DNA from 2 places in the Priestia sp. BR_2 genome. Region 1 is predicted to be linked to the other one. Evidence: riboswitches for the same ligand, from Rfam matches in the RefSeq annotation. Region 1 holds a riboswitch; the other holds the start of a gene.
The links. A riboswitch is a leader RNA that binds a small molecule or an ion and turns the genes downstream of it on or off. The one in region 1 is predicted to bind cyclic di-AMP.
Positions count from the first base shown of each region.

Region 2: linked by a shared signal. The riboswitch ahead of RB298_RS26435 (hypothetical protein) and the one ahead of RB298_RS23995 (TrkH family potassium uptake protein) in region 1 are both predicted to bind cyclic di-AMP.

Region 1 is NZ_JAVFHM010000294.1:64,096-74,944, forward strand. Features, by position in the region: gene uvrC (excinuclease ABC subunit UvrC) at 1-162, shown strand, start outside; gene RB298_RS23990 (CPBP family intramembrane glutamic endopeptidase) at 134-1,822, opposite strand; cyclic di-AMP (ydaO/yuaA leader) riboswitch at 2,113-2,257, shown strand; gene RB298_RS23995 (TrkH family potassium uptake protein) at 2,321-3,661, shown strand; gene RB298_RS24000 (potassium channel family protein) at 3,678-4,352, shown strand; gene RB298_RS24005 (LysR family transcriptional regulator) at 4,388-5,305, opposite strand; gene RB298_RS24010 (succinate dehydrogenase cytochrome b558 subunit) at 5,581-6,249, shown strand; gene sdhA (succinate dehydrogenase flavoprotein subunit) at 6,267-8,009, shown strand; gene sdhB (succinate dehydrogenase iron-sulfur subunit) at 8,029-8,793, shown strand; gene RB298_RS24025 (AAC(3) family N-acetyltransferase) at 8,925-9,725, shown strand; gene RB298_RS24030 (potassium channel family protein) at 9,934-10,620, shown strand; gene RB298_RS24035 (aldehyde dehydrogenase) at 10,695-10,849, opposite strand, start outside.
Region 2 is NZ_JAVFHM010000305.1:176,103-186,951, reverse strand. Features, by position in the region: gene RB298_RS26470 (ABC transporter substrate-binding protein) at 1-809, shown strand, start outside; gene RB298_RS26465 (carbohydrate ABC transporter permease) at 978-1,853, shown strand; gene RB298_RS26460 (carbohydrate ABC transporter permease) at 1,853-2,689, shown strand; gene RB298_RS26455 (polysaccharide deacetylase family protein) at 2,686-3,447, shown strand; gene RB298_RS26450 (serine hydrolase domain-containing protein) at 3,499-4,932, shown strand; gene pruA (L-glutamate gamma-semialdehyde dehydrogenase) at 5,001-6,548, opposite strand; gene RB298_RS26440 (proline dehydrogenase family protein) at 6,747-7,667, shown strand; gene RB298_RS26435 (hypothetical protein) at 7,817-8,281, opposite strand; cyclic di-AMP (ydaO/yuaA leader) riboswitch at 8,418-8,590, opposite strand; cyclic di-AMP (ydaO/yuaA leader) riboswitch at 9,130-9,298, shown strand; gene RB298_RS26430 (hypothetical protein) at 9,428-9,838, shown strand; gene RB298_RS26425 (potassium-transporting ATPase subunit F) at 9,991-10,065, shown strand; gene kdpA (potassium-transporting ATPase subunit KdpA) at 10,095-10,849, shown strand, end outside.

The DNA of each region.
Region 1 (10,849 bases):
TCGATCCCGGGCATCGGGGAGAAGCGCCGCAAAATGCTGCTGAAGCATTTTGGCTCGGTCAAAAAAATAAAAGAGGCTTCAGTCGAAGACTTCAAGCCCCTTTCCATCGGTGAAAAATTAGCAACGGATATTCTTAATGCACTTCGTGAGGAGGAGTCGTGACATACGGCTTCTCTTTTTTTGTCGGGTTGAAACGGTAAATCGCATAGGCGACAATCGCCGGAAGCACCATGTAAAAAGCGCCGGTCAGCAGGTTGGCTGCATCCTTGAGCATGATCAGGCTGATGCCCATCAGGATGCTGTTGAAGATGACATGGGAGAACATCGCCGCCAAATACCCGTATTTCAAGAAGATGTAGCTGAACAGCAAACCGATGATGACCAGCTCAATCGGCCGGGAGATCACGGGGTATATCGGATAGAGCGTATGTCCCAGTGCCCAGATAAGCGAGGTGATCAAGCTTGCGACAAAGGTGTTGCGGACGATCTTTTTCACCATCTTGATGCCGAACAGCCGGTACACGGCCTCCTCGGATATGCCGGCCAGCCAGGCCATCAACGGAAACAGCCAAGGATACAGCATGTTGTAAGGCGATTGCGTCGCATCCGTGGTGGACCATGTATTCAGGGTCAGACCAAGACCGATAAAGATGACGGATTGGACGCCAAGCAGGATGAAGGCCCACATATACCCCAGCTTCATGCTGTCCAGCACGTAATGCCCGTATCCGGGTTCTTGGGCACGCGGCCATGGATTGAGCCCGTCTTCTTTATGCCACAGCCCGCTGCCGCCGACAAGGGAAAAATAGAGCAGGGCGGAGAAGACGAGCGAATAGACGGCATAGAAAATCATCATCCCGAGCACGCCGGTTTGCGACATGCCTTCGGATTTGAAAACGGGAATCAGATTATACGTATTCAGCATTTGAATGACGAACAGCAGCGCGGATAAGAACAGGCCGCGCTTAAACGAGGTGTAGGCCCTGGTCTTCACGCTGTACACAATCGCAAGAATGCCCAGGATTAGGGTGAACAGGCCGTACCCGGCGAGCGTCAGCAGGGTGGCATCCTGCGTCTGCTTGTTGACATAAGCAGAGTGGGCGGCTGGCACCGAGAAGGAGGGCTCATAAGAGCGCAATTTCCCCTGCTCGAAGGTGAAGCGGTGCTCCAGCCTGGAGTCCCCGATCCTGGATTCAGGGTCCACATATTTGAGACGGGGCTCCCCTTCCTTCGTAACCAGCTCCAGATTCGACAGGTCATAACCCGCCCGCTGAAGCCATGGCTCCGCCAGCGCCTGCTTCTCGGCCAATGCCATGCCGTCCTCAACGACGAGCAGCATCTGCCTCTGAATCTCGCCCTTGTTCAGCTCGATCCGGTCAAAGCTGGAACGGGCATAATCATACGAGAATCCGACGATGCCGGAATTCTGCATGTGCACGTCCACATTGAGGGCATCGCCTCCAGGCTCGCTGAAGCGAACGCGGTATACGTCATAGGGATATTTGGCTTCATAGGTTTTGTTATATTCCGAAAGCCTCTTCTCCTTCGCCAGATATCCGTAAAGTTCCGATTTGGATTGATATGTAACCAAGGCTTCGTCCGTGTCCGCAGCCGCAAACTGCAGATGCTCCTGAGCAAACCTTGAAGCTGCCTGCCGAGCCTGCTCCTTGGAAATGATATCCGGTGAGGCCATCTCGGCATCGTCCGGATTCGCCCACGGAAATACCTGAAATAATAGGAACAGAATCAGGCCGACTGCGGCAGGCGCGATGAGCTGCTTCAGATTGGGCTTCAGCTTCAAGGGCTCTCTTGCACGATTCATGAAATTCCTCCTCTAAGAAAGTTGATACTCCCACTGGTATTCGATATGCCTGATTAAGAACGCATAGAGTCAATATAACATAGTATGAAAGCCATAAGCAGCTTATCCCAATTATCGGAATATTGAAATAAATCGATGAAAATGAATGAAAGGTTTCGAAAACGTTAGAGAACCCTACGCTTGTATTCTTGAATATGCCCAATTCGCGCTCTTTTAAAGATATTTCGGGCGAAAAACGGCATTGGGTTACGTAACGGATTGAGTTATAATCACATCATGCTTGAAGGAACCGAATATTCCAGCCGAATTTCGTAATGAAAATGGGGGAACCATGTAATTGGGGTGAATTTCATTATTCCCGGAATAATGAATAGGGCGACCTGTGGAAATGCCCGAATCCGTCAGCTAACCTCGTAGGCTGTTGCACAGGAACCAGACCGAAAGGCACTGCGTTTTCCAGTGTCTTTTTTCGTTGATTTTTTTAAAGAAGGTGTCCGATTGAACGCTAAATTAAACTGGCTTACATTGTCTCCGCCCCAAATTCTCGTGCTTGGTTTTGCGGCAATCATCTTCATCGGGACCGGGCTGTTAATGCTGCCAATCTCGACGACGACGGGCGAACCGCTTGGATTTACTGACGCCTTGTTCACTTCGACCTCGGCAACGTGCGTAACGGGCCTGGTCGTGGTGGATACGGGAACGACATTCAGTTCCTTCGGAGAAGTCGTGATCATGCTGCTGATTCAAATCGGCGGGCTCGGATTCATGACGATGGCTACTTTATTCGCCTTGGTTCTGAAGAGACGCATATCGCTCAAAGACCGTCTAATCTTACAGGAAGCGATGAATCAGTCCTCGATGGAAGGCATCGTAAGGCTGATACGCAGAGTATTGCTGTACTCCCTTGTCATCGAGGCCTGCGGCGCAGTCCTTTTATCGATTCGTTGGGCGTTTGATATGCCGCTGGGCCGGGCGATCTATTACGGTGTTTTTCATGCGGTGACGATGTTTAACAACGCCGGCTTCGATTTGTTTGGCGATTTTCGGAGTTTGACCGGGTATGTATACGATCCGGTAGTCAACTTCGTCGTGATGTTCTTGATTGTTTCCGGGGGCATTGGATTTATTGTGCTGTCCGATCTGATCGATTATCGAAAACAGCGGAGGCTCTCCCTGCACTCCAAGGTGGTGCTCACGATGACGGCTGCCTTGCTTGCGGTCGGATTTATCGTCATTCTCATATTTGAATTTACCAATCCGAGAACGCTGGGTTCCCTGAACTGGGGCGGAAAATTCTTCGGCGCGTTATTCCAATCCGTAACGCCGCGTACGGCGGGCGCGAATACTATAGATATTACGGGGCTTAGACAGGCAACGCAATTTTTTATCGTCATCCTGATGTTTATCGGAGCATCTCCAGGGTCAACCGGCGGTGGCATCAAAACCACGACCTTTACCATTATGGTAGGGGCGGTCATCGCGATGATGCGCGGGCGGGAAGACATCGTCATGTTCCGTTATCGCCTGGCCCAGGAGCGGGTGCTGAAGGCACTGACCATTGCCTTGCTGGCCCTGCTGCTCGTTCTAACCGTCTCGATGATTCTGTCGACGACAGAGGAAGGGGACTTCCTGGAGATTCTATTCGAAACGACATCCGCCTTCGGTACGGTAGGTCTCTCCATGGGCTTAACGCCCGATTTGACCGTGTTCGGCAAGATCCTGATCAGCCTTACGATGTTTGCGGGTCGATTGGGGCCGTTGACGCTTGCTTATGCACTGGGGCCGAAAAAGGGTAAAGAATTATATCGTCATCCGGAAGGCAAAATGATAATTGGATAAGGGGTATAGGAGAGACATGAAACCAAAGCAATTTGCAATCATCGGTTTGGGGCGATTTGGCGCCAGTCTGGCGCTGGAGCTGATGGAACAGGGATATGAGGTGCTCGGCATCGACCGGAACGAAGAGGTCGTCGAGGACATGAGCGAGCTGCTGACGCATACGGTGGTGGCGGACGCGACGGATGAGGAAGTGCTTAAATCGCTTGGCATCCGCAACTTCGACTGCGGGATCGTTGCGATCGGGAACGACATTCAGATGAGCATCCTCTCCGCCATCCTGTTGAAAGAGCTGGGTGTCGCGATGGTCGTTGCCAAGGCGATATCGGTGCTGCACGGCCGGGCGCTGGAGAAGCTTGGCGTGGACCGGGTCATCTTTCCCGAGCGGGATATGGGGATCCGGGTAGCGCACCAGCTCGTGACGCCAAACCTGCTTGATTATATCGAATTATCCAAGGATTATCTGATTGTGGAGATGACGGTCACGGACTGCATGGACGGAAAAACGCTGAGCGAGCTTAATACGAGGGTCCGGTACGGCGTCAGCGTGGTGGCGCTGAATAAACAGTCCGGCATTATCGTTGCTCCGACGGCCATGGACGTCGTGAACTCCGGCGACATTATGGTCGTCATCGGCTCCAATGACAACGTGGACCGCTTTGAGTCCGAAGTCGTGAATATGCTCGAGAAATAAATATAGTAGAAAAAACTGACGATTGCGAAATATCGTCAGTTTTTTTTCGATTTATCTTCCTCCAGCTTGCGGAACAGGATCTCCGTTTCTTCGATCCAGCGGCTGGCCGCCTTGCTCAGCTCCGAGGCTTGACCGTAGATCAGCGAAGTCGTTCGCCGGGTTTCGATGAGTGCCGGAATATGAATGTCGACGAGCCCGTTATCGGACAGCAGCTGCGGCCTCAGATAGGATTTGGGCAGCAGCGCGGCCGCCTTGCAGGTCGGGATCAGCCTGACGATCGCTTCGAAGGAGTCGATCTCCATCCGGATATCGGGCATGATGCCCCAGCGGTGAAACAGATCGTCCGTCAGCTTGCGGTACCAGGTTCCGGTCGAAAATATGATCATCGGCAAGCCTTGAAGCTGTTCGATGCCCACATCCTCGATTTCCGCCAGCGGATGTGAAGACGGGATGACAAGCTCCAGGTGGTCATCGAACAGCGGAATGCAGTTCAAGCCCGGCTGGTTGATGGATGAAGCAACAATGCCGACATCGACCCGTTTATCCCTTACATAAGACACGATTTCATGGGTCTTGCCGGTGATGAGCTTGATTTCGGCTGACGGATGGCGCTCCATGAAGGCATTGACCAGCGGGGGCAGGGTGGTCTGCAGCGTGGTCAGACTGGCGCCCAGGTTAATCGAGATTTGGTCCCCTTCCCGGTAATGGGCCAAGGTCTGCAAGAATTTGATCTGCTGCTGGCGCTGCTCCAGGGCGAAGGTATACACAATCTGCCCGATGGAGGTAAGTTCCAGCCTTTTGCCGCGGCGGTTGAACAGCTGCAGTCCGAGCTGGTCCTCCAGTTTGGCTATTTTTCGGGACAGGGCCGGCTGTGACAGGTTGAGCAGCTTGGAGGCTTGATTGATGCTGGATTGCTCCACGACGACGGCGAACACGTCCAGTTCTTCGAACATGGAAATCCTCCTATTAAAATAGACATGCGTGCAAAACGTTGCTTATGCGTATAGATTATAACGATTAATAATTATATTGCAATTCCATTATAAGAAAAAAAGGAGTAACATGAAACATGACACAAGTTGTTCACACGATTGCTGAAATAGGCAACTTTTTGTCGTTGCAAGGCTTTTTGAACAACCTCTTTTAGGGCAGGGGAAGTGTAATTGTTCTGAAAATAGGAAAGATTGAAAATGAAAACGCTGTACATTGGAAAGGGGAACGTCAACTGATGAAAGGGTATTATTCCAGAAAGCTGCATTCTTTGCTCGGTGTCATACCGCTTGGGGCATTTTTGCTCAGCCATATGATTTCCAACTTTAAGGCTTTCGAGGGTGGAAAGGAAGGCTTCGCGAGCGCGGTGCATTTTTTGAACAGCATGCCGCTAATTTTTTTCCTCGAGCTGTTCCTGATCTGGCTGCCATTGCTATATCACGGCGTCTACGGGTTATACATCGCTTACCAGGCGAATAACAACGTGGGCAACTACAACTATGAACGGAACATCCGCTTCACCATCCAACGGATCACCGGCGTTATTACGTTCGTTTTTGTCATCTGGCATATGTACGATACGCGCTTCCAAATCATGATCGGCAAAATCACGCATGACGATTTGGGCGCGACGATGCACGGCATCATGAACAATCCGGTTCTGTTTATTCTGTACGTCATCGGCGTTGTTTCCGCTACCTTCCACTTCGCTAACGGCCTGTGGGCGTTCCTCGTCAGCTGGGGCATCACCGTCGGTCCGCGCGCGCAGAAGGTATCCACTTACATCTGCATGGGCTTGTTCGTATTGATGAGCGTGCTGTTCGTTCTTGCCATGACAGCATTCCGCGGTTCCGAATTCCAGGCGGCGACGGCAGCGATCGACGTAGTTAAGACAGTCTTAAGTTAAAGGGGAGTGAACGAAAAATGGCATCTAATATTATCGTAGTGGGCGGCGGCCTCGCCGGGCTGATGGCAACCATCAAAGCGGCGGAAGCAGGCGCTCACGTTCATCTATTCTCGCTTGTACCCGTTAAACGCTCTCACTCCGTGTGCGCGCAAGGCGGCATCAATGGAGCCGTAAATACGAAAGGTGAAGGTGACTCTCCTTGGGAGCACTTTGACGATACCGTTTACGGCGGCGACTTCCTTGCGAATCAGCCTCCGGTCAAAGCGATGTGCGAGGCGGCGCCGGGCATCATCCACTTGATGGACCGCATGGGCGTTATGTTTAACCGCACGCCGGAAGGCCTGCTCGATTTCCGCCGCTTCGGCGGAACGAAGCGCCATCGTACCGCGTTTGCCGGCGCGACCACCGGCCAGCAGCTGCTGTACGCGCTTGACGAGCAGGTTCGCCGCTGGGAAACCGCGGGGCTTGTGACCAAATACGAGAACTGGGAGTTCCTGAATGCGGTCATCGACGACGAAGGCGTATGCCGCGGTATTGCCGCCCAGGATCTGCGCTCGATGGAGATCAAGTCGTTCAAGGCTGAAGCCGTCATTCTCGCCAGCGGCGGTCCCGGCATTATTTTCGGAAAAACAACCAACTCGGTTATCAATACGGGAACAGCGGCCAGTGCGGTGTATCAGCAAGGCGTTCATTATGCGAACGGCGAGTTCATCCAGATTCACCCGACGGCCATTCCGGGCGACGACAAGCTCCGTTTGATGTCCGAGTCGGCACGCGGCGAAGGCGGACGGATTTGGACCTATAAAGACGGCAAGCCTTGGTATTTCCTCGAAGAGAAATACCCTGCTTACGGAAACCTGGTGCCGCGCGATATCGCTACGCGCGAAATCTTCTCCGTCTGCGTTGATATGGGACTCGGCATCAACGGCGAGAACATGGTTTACCTGGACCTCTCCCATAAGGATCCGAAAGAGCTGGACGTCAAGCTCGGCGGCATCATTGAAATCTATGAGAAATTCATGGGCGACGATCCGCGCAAAATCCCGATGAAAATCTTCCCGGCAGTCCATTACTCCATGGGCGGCATGTGGGTCGATTACAACCAAATGACCAACATTCCAGGGCTGTTCGCAGCCGGCGAATGCGAGTATCAATATCACGGCGCGAACCGTTTGGGAGCCAACTCCCTGGTATCCGCCATTTACGGCGGCATGGTGGCCGGACCGAAAGCGATCGAATACGTCAAAGGCCTGAAGAAATCCGCAGAGGATGTTTCCTCCACGGTATTTGACCGCGCAGCGAAAGAGCAAACCACCAAGTACGAAGGCCTGCTCAAGATGGAAGGAACCGAGAATGCTTACGTGATCCATAAAGAGCTCGGTGAATGGATGACCAACAACATGACGGTTGTTCGTTACAATGACAAGCTCGAAGCAACCATCGGCAAAATCAAGGAATTGAAGCAGCGTTACCGCAATATCAATATGACGGATACCTCCCGCTGGAACAACCAGGGCGTGGCGTTCACGCGTCAGCTGTGGAACATGCTGGAGCTGTCCGAGGCCATGACGCTGGGTGCGCTTCTCCGGAACGAAAGCCGGGGCGCTCACTACAAGCCGGAATTCCCGGATCGTAACGATGAAGACTTCCTCAAGACAACCAAAGCAACCTGGACGCCGGATGGACCACAGATTTCATATGAAGAAGTGGATGTTTCCTTAATCCCGCCGCGGATTCGCGACTATTCGAAAGACAAGTAAGAAGGAAGGGGGATTTACGATGTCTCAAACGGCAGCTGCCTCAAAGAGCGTTAAATTTATCATTACACGTCAGGACAATCCGGAGACGAAGTCCTATACCGAGGAATTCGAAATTCCGTACCGTCCCGGCATGAACGTCATTAGTGCGCTGATGGAAATTCAGCGCAATCCCAAAAATGCGCAGGGCCAAACCACCGCACCCGTATGCTGGGACTCCAACTGCCTGGAAGAAGTGTGCGGAGCTTGCTCCATGGTCATCAACGGGAAGCCGCGCCAAGCATGCGCGGCCTTGATCGATAAGCTGGAGCAGCCGATTCGGATTCAGCCGATGAAGACGTTCCCGGTCGTGAGAGACTTGGTGATCGACCGCAGCCGCATGTTCACGGCCCTCAAGCGCGTGAAAGCGTGGATTCCGATCGACGGCACCTATGACCTTGGTCCCGGCCCCAAAATGGCGGAGAAGAAGCGTCAGTGGGCTTACGAGCTGTCCAAGTGCATGACCTGCGGCGTTTGCCTGGAGGCTTGTCCGAACGTCAACGAAAAAACGGACTTTATCGGACCGGCCGCGATCTCCCAGGTTCGCTTGTTCAATGCTCACCCGACAGGCGAGATGAACAAGGAGGAGCGTTTGGAAGCGCTGATGCAGGACGGAGGCATCGAGGGCTGCGGCAACTCGCAGAACTGCGTGCGTTCTTGTCCGAAGGGCATTCCGCTGACAACGTCCATTGCGGAAATGAACAAGGATACGACCAAACACCTGTTTAAGCGCTGGCTTGGCGTTTAATCGGTTAACTTCAATACCAAGGCGTCTGACCGGGGCATGGGCTTCGGTACAGGCGCTTTTTGTTGTGTGCTATAATTTATGTGTTTTTTCATAGGATAGGAAATCTTCGAATTGAATCTGAGGTGAGTCACTTGATCATAGAAAGACCGATTACGATAAAGGATATTAGCGATGATTTGGCCGCTTTGGGCGTCCGTAAGGGCATGACCTTGCTCGTCCATTCTTCGCTCAAGAGTGTGGGCGGGTGGATCGTCGGCGGTCCGGAGGCCGTCATACTGGCACTCGAAGACGTGCTGGGGGAAGAAGGGACGCTGGTGATGCCGACCCAATCCGCGAACTTAACCGATCCAAAGACATGGGGAAATCCGCCGGCCGATCCAAAATGGTGGAATCTGATTCGCGAGGGCATGCCGCCCTATGATCCGGATCTGACGGTCACTTCGGGGATGGGGATCATTCCGGAAGTGTTCCGTAAACAAGAAGGGGTTATCCGAAGCGCTCATCCGCATGTGTCGTTTGCGGCACGCGGCAGGGAGGCCAGGGACCTAATGCAATCCCATCCGCTGGACCATAGCTTAGGCGAAGCTTCTCCGCTGGCACGCTTGTATGAGGCGGGCGCGTACGTGCTTATGCTGGGTAGTGGTTATGGCAACAATACGTCGTTCCACCTCAGCGAATACCGCGCGAATTGGAAGGGCAAAGAGGCGGTCACCGCCCACGCGCCAGTCCGCAGGGTGCAGGGAGTGACAGTGTGGGAGGCGTTTCAGGATATCAACTATCATTCGGACGACTTCGAGGCATTAGGCGCTTCGTTCGAAGCGCAGTGCCCCGATGCGTATATCCATGGACGCGTAGGAAAGGCCGACTGCATATTGGCTGAACAGCGGGCCATGGTGGATTATGCCGTGTCGTGGATGGAGAAGAACCGTTAAATGTTAGCGGATCGCACAAGCTTTCGGAATTACCGCAGGCGAGTGTTGAGCGACGCAGCACAAGATATCCAGACTTCGACCAGGACTAAAGTCAGTTCTTGCCAGCTGCCAAGCTGCCAATGACCTCCAGGTGCAGAGGTGCCGTTTCGAGGGTAATAGGACGTAATGGCACGGCCTGCGGGTTGCGGGCCTCAAGGAGGGACTAGAGATGTCTTGGTGGATGTGGCTGCTCAATTTGGCGGGCTTGCTGTCGTTGATCTATCTGTTTTACAGCATGGACAAGAAGTGGTCCAGCAGGCCTTTGCTGCTGGCGCCGCTGCTTATTTATGTCCTGATATCGGTCGAGGATTTGCTCGGCTGGATTGATCTCATGCATGTCGTACCCGGCGAAGGTGGCATGCGGGCCTTGATCCTGCTGTTTTCATTATGTTCCGTTATTTTCTATGTGCTGTATATCTTCGATAAGATTGCAGACTCTGTCCATCAGCATGTCGATATGAAAACGACCCTGGTTCGGATCAGCATGGCGGCGGGGATGTGCATTCTATTTTTCACGGTGGTGTATATGTCGATCTATAAGCTGTTCGGAGGCGTTTCCTTCGAAGGCGAGAACCTCGGTCAGGATTTGCTGAGCCAGTTCATTACCTTCCTGTATTTCAGCATGGCGACGTTTGTCACGGTCGGGTATGGCGATGTAGCCCCTGTCGATAATACGTCCCGGCTTGTCGTGGTGCTGGAGATTGCTTTCAGCTTTGTTACCGTTGCTTATGCGCTGTCCATGCTGGGGACGCTGCGCCGGATCTTTAAGCCCGGCGACGACGGACTGGAGACGGAAGGCGGCGAAGTGAAGACAAAGGGCAATATGCCGCATCGCAGAAAACATTCATCCAAGTAAAACAGGCGCGCCGACAACGGTGCGCCTTTATTAGTTATAGTTAACGGGGCAGGAAAGCGAAAGCTGGATGAAAGCTAAGGCTTCATCAGCTTTTTTAAAATGCCCAGCCCGTTCTTGGAAGGATAACGGAATTTAAAATCAAACCGGTTGGTTTGCTTAAGTACGCTTTTTCTATGGGAGAATGTGTGGAAGCTGTATTCCCCGTGATACGAGCCGATCCCGCTCTCGC
Region 2 (10,849 bases), on a different contig from region 1:
TCGTATATAACAAGGATCTGGTGGATCCGGCCAACATGAAGGACCTGGACTCCTTCACCAAGACGCTGGAGCAGCTGAAGGCTGACGGCAAGAACGGTTTGAGCCTGTCCCAGGAGGCTTACTTCCTGATCGGACACATCATCAACACGCCGTTTGCGCTTCAATCCGATCCGCTGGCCTTCATCGACCAGCTGAACAAGGGCGAAGTGAAGATGGCCGACACGAAGGAGTTCCAGGAATGGGCGAAATTCATGGATGCCATCAAGGCCAACACCAAGAATCCGCTGGAAGTGAAATACGATAGCCAGATGGGCGACTTTGCAACGGAAAAAACGGCTATGGTGCATCAGGGCAACTGGAGTTATTCCATGCTTGCGGACTTCGGCGATTTCGGCTCCAAAGTCGGCATGATGCCGTTCCCGCTCGCCGGCAACGATAAGATCGCCGTAGGCGTCGCCAGCTACTGGGTCGTCAACAATCAGGCGGACGCTGAGGAAGTCAAAGCCGCAAACGCTTTCCTGAACTGGCTCTTCACGAGCGAGACGGGCAAGAAGGCCATTGTGGACGATTTCAAATTCATCCCGGCTTTAACGAACATTGAAGCAGGCGATCTGGATCCGTTGTCTCAAGCGGTGCACGAAGCAACCACGAAGGGTGAGACGATCACTTGGGCGCTGAACTACTTCCCATCGGGTATCATCACCAACGATTTGGCTCCGGCTACGCAGGAGTACTTCATGAATCCGGGCATGACAGGCGAGCAGTTCCTGCAGAAACTCGATGAAGTATGGGCGAAAGCATCGAAGTAATCTAATTGAAGCCGAAAGGCAATCATCTGACATCACAATTCCATGAAAACGAAAGCCTAGCCTCAGACGTTCTGATGATGAGCGTTAGGCTTTTGTTTTTTCTAACACGACTTCAAGGTTTGATGCCGCCTTGCGGGAATCATCCGGAACGGAAAGAAGGTATGGATTATGAGCAAAAGAAAGGATAAAGCCTGGTTTGCCCTGTTTACGGTGCCGCTTCTGTTTATTTTCACGACCGTGGTCATCATCCCGTTCATTATCGGGATCGTGTACTCCTTCGTCAATTGGGACGGCATTCCGGCGAATCCGAAAGTATTCGTAGGGTTCGACAATTACGTTCAGCTGTTCCAGGACGACCGATTCCTGTCATCGGCTTGGCATACGGTTCAATTCACGCTGCTCGCGCTGGTATGCGTCAACGTACTGGGACTGGGCTTTGCGCTGCTGGTGACGACAAAGCTCCGCTCGAGAAATGCTGCGCGGACGATGTTTTTCATGCCGAACCTGATCGGCGGCCTGATTCTGGGTTACATCTGGCAGTTTATTTTTACGGATGCGTTCAGCTTCCTGGGCGAGAAGACCGGATTCGACAGCGTGTTCTTTAACTGGCTGCTGCATCCGCAGTTTGCGCTGTATGCGATCGTTGCGGTATTCACCTGGCAGCTGGCAGGTTATACGATGATCATCTACATCGCGGGCATCCAGGGGATTCCGGATGAACTAATGGAAGCGGCGAAGGTCGATGGCGCCAACCTGTGGCAGCGACTGAAGAGCATCGTGTTCCCGCTGTTAATGCCTTCGTTCACGATCTGTCTGTTCCTGACGCTGTCCGGGGCGTTCAAAATCTATGACGTGAACCTGTCGTTGACCAAGGGCGGTCCGAGCAATGCGACGGAGATGTTTGCGATGAATATTTTCAACGAAATTTTCGCTTACGGTAATTATGGATTAGGTCAGGCGAAAGCGATCATCTTCTTCCTGATTGTGGCCGGACTCACGCTGACGCAAGTCATCATCACGAAGAGAAGAGAGGTGCAGATGTAATGAAGAAATCAGGCAAATGGCTGCTCGATATCCTGCTGTTCCTCGCCTCGCTGGTCTTCTTGTCTCCTGTCTTCATCATGCTGATCAACTCCTTTAAGGATCGTGCCGAGCTGTATGAGAATGCGCTTGCGCTGCCTTCTTCCTTCAGCTTTGAGTATTATAAATCCGCGATGGAGAAGATGAATTTCTTCACGGCACTAGGTAACTCGCTGTATGTCACCGTCATCTCGGTGATCATCGTCATCGTGCTCGCCTCCATGACGGCATGGATGCTGGTACGGACGGACAATAAGCTGAGCAAGGTCATTTTCTTCACGTTTGTGGCGACCATGCTGATTCCGTTCCAGACGCTGATGATGCCGCTGATGCAGGTGATGGACTGGATTCGCACCAATCTGCACATTCCGATGCTCAACACCCATGAGGGCTTGATCTATATGAACGTCGGCTTTACGTCCAGTATGGCGGTCTTCCTGTACCACGGGTTCATCAAATCCGTGCCCGTCGCGCTGGAGGAGGCGGCTACGCTTGACGGCTGCTCCAAGCTGGGCGTGTTCTGGCGGATCGTGTTCCCGCTGCTGAAGAACATCAGCGTGACCATCGCGATCCTGAACGTCATCGCGCTGTGGAACGACTATCTGCTTCCATCGCTGACGCTGTCGGACAAAGGGCTGCGGACAATCCCGCTCTCGACCTTCTATTTCTTCGGAGAATTCACGATCGTGTGGAACCAGGCGATGGCCGGCCTGACGCTGACGATCATCCCGGTTGTCATTTTCTACGTTTTCGCGCAGAAATACATTATCAAAGGGATTGCCGCAGGTGCTGTGAAATGAGGCGGATCATTACGAGAGCCGACGATTATGCTTCCAGCCGTTCCGCCAATGCTGCGATTGCCAGGACCGTTGAGGCCGGATTCATCAAAAATGTGTCCATTATGGCGCCCGGTCCTTATCTTGCCGAGGCCGCGCAGCTGCTGGCGCATCGCAAGGACATCTGCTTCGGCTTCCATATGACGCTGAACGCCGAATGGGATAACGTACGCTGGGGACCTGTTGCCGCGAAGGAACAGGTTCCTTCGCTTGTCGATCGGGCCGGGTACTTCTATCAGGACCCGAGCTTGTTTCAACATCATCCGCCTTCGCTGCAGGAGATCCTTATGGAGTGCGAAGCGCAGCTGGATAAACTGACTGCGGCTGGCTTCAACATTTCTTACGCGGATTCCCATATGCTGCCCGAGCGCTTCATTCCCGGGCTGCAAGAGGAGCTGGACCGCTGGATGGAAGCGAAGGGGCTCATCAACCACCGATATTACTACAACTTTTTCCCTGGCGGCGTTCCGGACGGGGCCGAGTCGTTTGAAAGGCTGCTTGGCGGCCTGACGGACGAACAGTACTTCTTCCTGTCCCATCCGGCGCTGTATTCGGAGGAAATGGTGCAGTGCGGCAATGCTCAAGTGGATGGGGAGGAGCTGGCGCGAGGGCGTGATCAGGAGGCCGCTTTCCTTGCTCGGGAGGACTTGAACGAGATTAGCGAACGTTGGGGCTTCCGTGCCGTGCGATATGATGAAGCGGCGCCGATATCTGGTGTATAATGGAAGGGTCATGATGAATTTATCTTGTTATACAGGGAGAGGCGGAATAGGATGAACACGAACACGGTTCGATTATTGCCAAGAAGTACCCCCGAAAACCAAGGAATCTCATCTCAGTCCATCAAACGTTTTATCGGCTCGATTCAGGAGAAGGAGCTTGAGCTGCACAGCTTCATGCTGGTTCGGCACGGGCATTCCGTCGCGGAGGGCTGGTGGAAGCCGTACGACTCGGACAAACCGCATATGCTGTTCTCGCTAAGCAAGAGCTTTACCTCTACCGCGATTGGACTCCTGGTCCAGGAGGGCCGGATTACGCTGGAGGATCGGGTGATCGGCTTTTTCCCGGAAAACAAACCGGAGGATCCGTCCCCGAATCTGTCCGCGATGACGATACGCGACTTGCTGATCATGGGCACGGGACATGCCCAGGAGCCTGCCATCCAGTCCGATATTTGGGTGGATGATTTCTTCAAGCAAGCAGTCGAGCATGAACCTGGAACCCACTTTGTATATAACAGCGCAGCGACGTACATGCTCTCGGCCATTCTGCAGAAGGTCACCGGCATTACGCTGCTGGATTATTTGCAGCCCCGTCTGTTCGAACCGCTCGGCATTCAGGGGGCTGCATGGGAAAGCTGCCCGCAGGGAATCAACACCGGCGGCTGGGGTCTTAAGCTGAAGACCGAGGACATCGCCAAGTTTGGCCAACTCTATCTTCAGAAGGGAGAATGGGATGGCCGGCGCCTGATTCCGGAGGCTTGGATTGAAGAAGCGACCTCCAAGCAGATATCCAACGGACCTGCGGATTCCTCTTCGGACTGGACCGAAGGATACGGCTATCAATTCTGGATGTGCCGCCATGGAGCATACCGCGGCGACGGCGCGTTCGGACAATTCTGCATCGTGATCCCGGAGCAGGATGCGGTCCTGGCGATTACCTCCGGCCTTGGAGATATGCAGGACGTGCTGAATGAGGTATGGGAGCATTTGCTGCCGGCGATGGGAGCAGATCCGCTGCCGGCCGATGCGGACGCGGCCTCATCCCTTGCCGGAACGCTGCAAGCGCTTAAGCTGGATCCGCCAAGCGAGGAGGCTTTATCTCCGATGGAGAAGGACGTATCCGGGATCGTCTATGATCTCGAAGAGAACGAGGAGAAGCTGCATTCGTTCTCCGTCCGGTTTGAAGAGGATGGCGGGGTGATGGAGCTTACGGGGGAACATGGCGTCAACTCGATTGCCCTTGGCCGGAGCGAGTGGAAGTCGGGAACCACGAAGCTGATCATGATGACGGATCAAGCGTATGCTGCCTCCATGACCTGGAAGGATGACCGGACGCTGCAGCTGACCGTCAGGCTGACCGAGACGCCGTTCTACTTAACGACGGAATGCACCTTCAGCGAAGAAGGCATTCATCTTGCCTACTGGATGAACCAATCCTTCGAAGGCAAGGTGGTCCGGGAGATGAAGGGCAAAGCCAGGGCATAATGCCGACAAAACAAGGTACAGTAAAAACCTCTCCATGATCATGGAGAGGTTTTTTTGGCATGCCGTATTCAGAACCGTTCCGACACCACCTTCGGCTGCGTGAACAAGAGCAGGTAGTCGCGGCCGCCGGCTTTGGAATCCGTTCCGGACATATTGAAGCCGCCGAACGGGTGGGTGCCCACCAAGGCGCCGGTGCATTTCCGGTTCAAATACAGGTTGCCGACATGGAAATCGCGCCGTGCCTGCTCCAGATGCGCGCGGTTGTTCGAGATCACCGCGCCGGTCAGCCCATAATCGGTATTATTGGCGAATTGAATCGCTTCGTCGAAGGAGGCTGCCTTTGTGAAGGCCACCACCGGGCCGAAGATTTCCTCCTGGGAAATACGGGCAGTGCTGTCCACATCCGCAAAAATCGTAGGCTGAATGAAATACCCCTCCGGATCGCCCGGAAATCCGCCAAGTACCAGCTTGCCTTCGCTTTTCCCGACTTCGATATAGTCGAGAATTTTACGGTACGCCTTATCGTCGATGACGGGTCCCACCTGAGCCTCGGCATGGGAGGGGCTTCCGATCACCAGCTTCTTGGAGCGCTCGATGACCTTCTGCAGCACGGTATCATAAACGTCCTTATGCACGATGGCTCTGGAGCAGGCGGAGCATTTCTGGCCGGAGAAGCCGAAGGCCGAAGCGGTAATCGCATCCGCAGCAAGGTCCAAATCGGCTTCGTTGTCCACGATGATGGCGTCTTTCCCGCCCATTTCGGCGATGACGCGCTTGATCCATCGCTGCCCCGGCTGCGTTTTGGCCGCACGCTCTTGAATTCGCAGTCCAACGTCGCGAGAACCCGTAAAGCTGACAAACCTGGTCAAAGGGTGATCCACCAAATAGTCGCCCACTTCCTGACCCGGACCAGGCAGGAAGTTAACGACACCCGGAGGCAGGCTGACTTCTTCCAGAAGCTGCACGAATTTGGCGGCTATGACCGGGGTGGTGCTCGCCGGTTTCAGCACAACGGTGTTGCCGGAGACGATGGCCGCCGTAGTCATACCGGCCATAATCGCGAGCGGGAAGTTCCAAGGCGGAATGACGATTCCGACGCCAAGCGGGATGTAATCGAGATGATTCTCTTCCTCCTCGTGGACCGTCAGCGGCTGGGGCGCGCTCAGGCGCTGCATTTCGCGGGCATAGAACTCCATGAAATCGATCGCTTCGGCCGTATCCGCGTCCGCTTCGGCACGCGTCTTGCCGGCTTCGAGGGTCATCAGCGCGGAGAACTCCAGCTTGCGCCGCCGCATGATTGCCGCGGCCTTGAACAGGTAGCGTGCCCGCTCGTTCGCCTCGGTGTGCTTCCACGTCTCAAAAGTACGCGCCGCCGTCTGAATGGCTTGCTCGGCAAGCTCGGTATCCGCTTGGGACACGACGCCGATGACTTGGCGCTTGCGCGACGGATTGACCGACTTTGCGGTACGCTCCGTATGGATTTTGGCACCGCCGATAACCAAGGGGTACGATTGGCCAAGCTCGGCTTCGACCCCGGATAACGCCGCATCGTATAACTTGTTGTTCCACTCGTTGTTGAAGTCCATAAATGGTTCGTTCCGAAAAGGTGCTCGCATGGGGAGGCCCCTCCTTAACATGATATGAATCGAAGCTTCAGGCCAATGGTCCAGCTGCGGATCGTCATGGTGGCATGGTTAGGATCTCCTGGTGAAAACCTCTATTTAAATATGTATGTCTTCCTGCATGCCGTCATGATTTTTGCATATGAGTTAGATAGAGTGCATTTTGGTTTACCTGGCAAAGGGGGCGCGCGCATGGACGGAACCGAGCTGTACCGTAAAGTGATCCTGACGGTGTCCGGCAATAAACTCGTGAAATGGCTGTCGATCAAGTACGGCCGGAAATTGGCTGGCCGATTCATTGCCGGCGATACCTTGGATGAGGCGCTGGACGAAATCGAGAGGCTGAACGCGAAAGGCATTCTCGTTACGCTGGATCATTTGGGGGAGGGCATTACGACGCTGGATGAAGCGGCCGGGTACCGGGAGGAATATTTGAAGCTGGTGGAAGGGATTGCGAGGCGCGAAGTGCAATCGAACGTATCCTTGAAACCGACGCAAATGGGCATGGCCCTGGACCCCGAGAAGGCTTACGAAAACATCAGGTCGGTGGTAAGAAAGGCTAAAGAGCACCGCAACTTCGTTCGCCTGGACATGGAGGATTCGCCGTATACCCAGGCAACCATCGATATGACGCTCCGCCTTCATAAGGAGGGGCTGACCAATGTGGGGACCGTGATGCAGGCCTACTTGTTCCGTACGGAGGAGGACGTGAAGAATCTGTTAAGGGCCGGCGTTAATCTGCGGCTGGTAAAGGGCGCGTACAAAGAGCCGGGAACCATCGCCTTTCAGCAGAAGCGGGAGGTCATTGACAACTACAAGAAATTGGTCAAAATGCATTTCGACCAAGGAGCCTACGTCGCGATTGCCTCGCATGATGACAACATCATCGACTGGGTGAAGGTATTTGCCGAGCAGAGCCGCATAGACAAACAGGACTATGAATTTCAGATGCTGTATGGACTGCGAATGAACGATCAAGCAGCGCTTGCGCAGGACGGCTACCGTATCCGGTGTTATATGCCCTATGGAACGATGTGGTACCCGTATTTCACCCGGAGGTTGGCAGAGAAGCCGGCCAACCTGATGATGGTGCTCAAAAATATGTTCAAGTGAGCGGGATCCGATTGCAGAACCCCGTCAAAATGCCTGATGAAATAAGTGGCTTTTTGACGGGGTTCTTCATGGTTTCAAAAAACATCAGGCTGCTTAGAAGTGCCCGATCCAAAGGAAACGGGTACAGCAGCTCTCTGTAGCTGCTGCCCCTAGAAATGATAATACGCCTCCGAGCAATTCATAAGGAAGGAGCGCTCTAGCGGCAGTCCGCCTAAACGCTCTCGAGTGATGTGCCGATGCAGGTTGATCTCCAGATCGGCGAGGGCCGATACAGCAAGTTGCATCCGTGCGGGTCCCCACTGCTGCTGCTTTCGGGCATAGCGAATGGCCTCAGTCACGGACATGCCTCTCAGCCTTGAGAAGACGGATGCCCAGCGGACCAGGTCCGAAAATTCTCTCTTGCTTGGCAGGGCATATTCGACATATCCTGCCGCGTCTTTGCAGCTGACTTTGAACAAGCCGCAGTTCCAGCCATGATCGCTCCATGGGATAAAGCGTTCGGCCGAGCCCCGGTCGAAACGAAATATCTCCATATGGCGGATAGTCTCTTCACCTAATGCAGGCACTGCGGTTTCGATGACGGGTGTAAGCGCTGCCTCGATGAGTTTCGTCATGATATGATCTACGCTCCTTTATAAGAATGTTATATGCACGGCAAATAGGCCTGGTGAGCAGAGAAACCCCGCTCTCCAGGCCTATTTATGGTTAGAGCCCCAATTCCGGCGGCCGCTATGCCAAAGCTTGGATGGTATTCTCTCTCAACAACGCGCCTACGAGGTTAGCTGACGGATTCGGACTGAGAGCACCCTACCGCTGGGCCCTTCGATCCTAGGCGCAGCGGATTCACCCCATTCACCAATCGAAGACTGGTGACTTTGGTTCCCCCGTCTCCCGGTCTGTCGGGAGCTCGGCGTATCACGTGTTTCGGATAGATGGATGAATCATACGCCGGAGGAAACGAAAAGTAAATGACCGTATGGGACGAATAGATTCCGAAATGTGATGAAAACGGTAAAAGAAAACGCGTACAATCGGCCGTGTCATCTATTATCGTGGCAAAATCTCGGTATCTCGTTGGATTGCGATAAATAAGAGAAAACAAGAGAAATACATAGTATAGAGCAGTATTCGGAAGATAAAGACGAAATACTGCTTGGTTCCTGTTCGACATAACGCTAGATGTGTTTTTGCTCACATTTACATCCTGCGGGGCCGGACGTATGATACGAACTATGAATTGACGGTCATCAACGACCAAGGCATACGGGCAGCCGTTTCATGAAGGTCTAAAGGCAGTGTGAGAGCTGCCCCTAAGCCTTTATGGATCGATGGCGAAGGCACCATGGGCCTTGCTGAGATTTGAAGGTAGAGGCGACTCTCACCGCGTGAACCTCCTGTTGCTGTGCTGTTATGCCCAGTCTGGATGACAAGTCAATGGCTAATAGAATAACATGCTACTCGTTATTAATTTTCGCTGAGTCCTTGAATGGAAAAGGAACGGGGGAACCAGTCGGGAGATGAACCTGATCTCTCTGGGGTGAATCCTGTAGACAAGATAACGGTCTATGGGTAGGGCGACTCTCACGCCCGAATCCGTCAGCTAACCTCGTAAGCGTATCGAGAGAGGCAACGATTGTCGTGGACTTGGGCCACGGTGTATTTCACCGTGTCCTGTAAGAAGCCTGCGGGAAGAGTTCTTCTCTTTCCGCAGGCTTCTTTGTTGTTGCCTTCTCTTTCTGACCTTAGGAGGAGAAACGAAGATGGAGAAACCACAGGAATTCATCCTGGTATCCGCGCCGAACAAGGCCGGGGAGGAATTCGTCCGCCAGCTGATTCACAAACGTGTTCCGTTTGCGGCTATAGCCAACAACCGGGCTGAGCAGCAGAGGCTGCGAGAACTGGGCTGCAAACCCATCATTTTGATTGATACAAGAGACGAGCAGACCTGGATCATTCCCGAGTTTCCCGTCAGCAAGGTGTTTCTGTTCGAAAGCAGCTTGAATCTGTGCTGCCGCTACTTGCGGATCTGCCGGACATGGACCTCGGAGTCGATTTACGTGATCACCCATTCCGGCAATCCGCGCTTGATATACAAAGGGCTGGGTGCCGATGTGGTGCTTCATACGAATCATCATCAGGTGTCCTTTCTGATGGCATCCGTTATGAGCTAAGCGTTTGGACTGACGCCACAAGAGTTAGGGGAGGTTACATTCATGCAGGATTTAGTTATGGTGCTCATTTTGGGAGGAACCTACGGACTGCTCATGCTGTTTATGTCCTGGTGCGGGCGCGTGGTTTCGGAACCGGAGGCTGATCAGCCGTGATGATCATGTTGATATTCACGATTTTTATTTTTCTCTATTTGATTTATGCGCTGATTCACCCTGAAAAATTCTAGGGAAACGGCTGAAGGAGGAAGGCATCGTCATGGGCATTTTACAAATTGCCATCGTTATACTCGTTCTAGTGCTGCTGGTCAAGCCGCTGGGAACTTATCTATATCAGGTGTTTCGTTATGAAAGCAATGGAACGGACAGATGGTTCTCCTGGGCGGAGAAACCGATCTTTGCTCTGATCGGCTTGAAAGAACGCAAGGGGATGACATGGAAAGGATATGCCGTCAGCTTTGTGTTAACGAATATCGTGCTGGTTGCGGCGGGCTACTTGATTCTGCGGCTGCAGAAGGTGCTGCCGCTGAACCCGAACGGCATCGGCCATATGGAACCGACCTTGTCGTTCAATACGATGATCAGCTTCATGACCAATACGAATCTTCAGCATTACAGCGGGGAGTCGGGATTGTCTTATCTGGCCCAGATGGCCGTCATTACGATGATGATGTTTACGTCCGCGGCGACCGGGCTGTGCGTGGCGATTGCTTTTATCCGGGCGGTGACCAGCAAGGGCACGACCGTCGGCAACTTTTTTGAGGACTTCGTTAAGGCGCATACCCGGGTATTCATTCCGGCTGCTTTCATCATTGCGATGGTGCTGGTGGCGCTGCAGGTGCCGCAGACCCTGAAGCCTACGCTCAGCGTCACGACGCTGGAAGGAAGCGAGCAGCAAATAGCGGTGGGTCCGGTGGCTGCGCTCGAATCGATCAAGCATCTGGGCACCAATGGGGGCGGTTTTATGGGGGCCAACTCGGCGCATCCGTTCGAGAACCCGTCCCCGCTGACCAA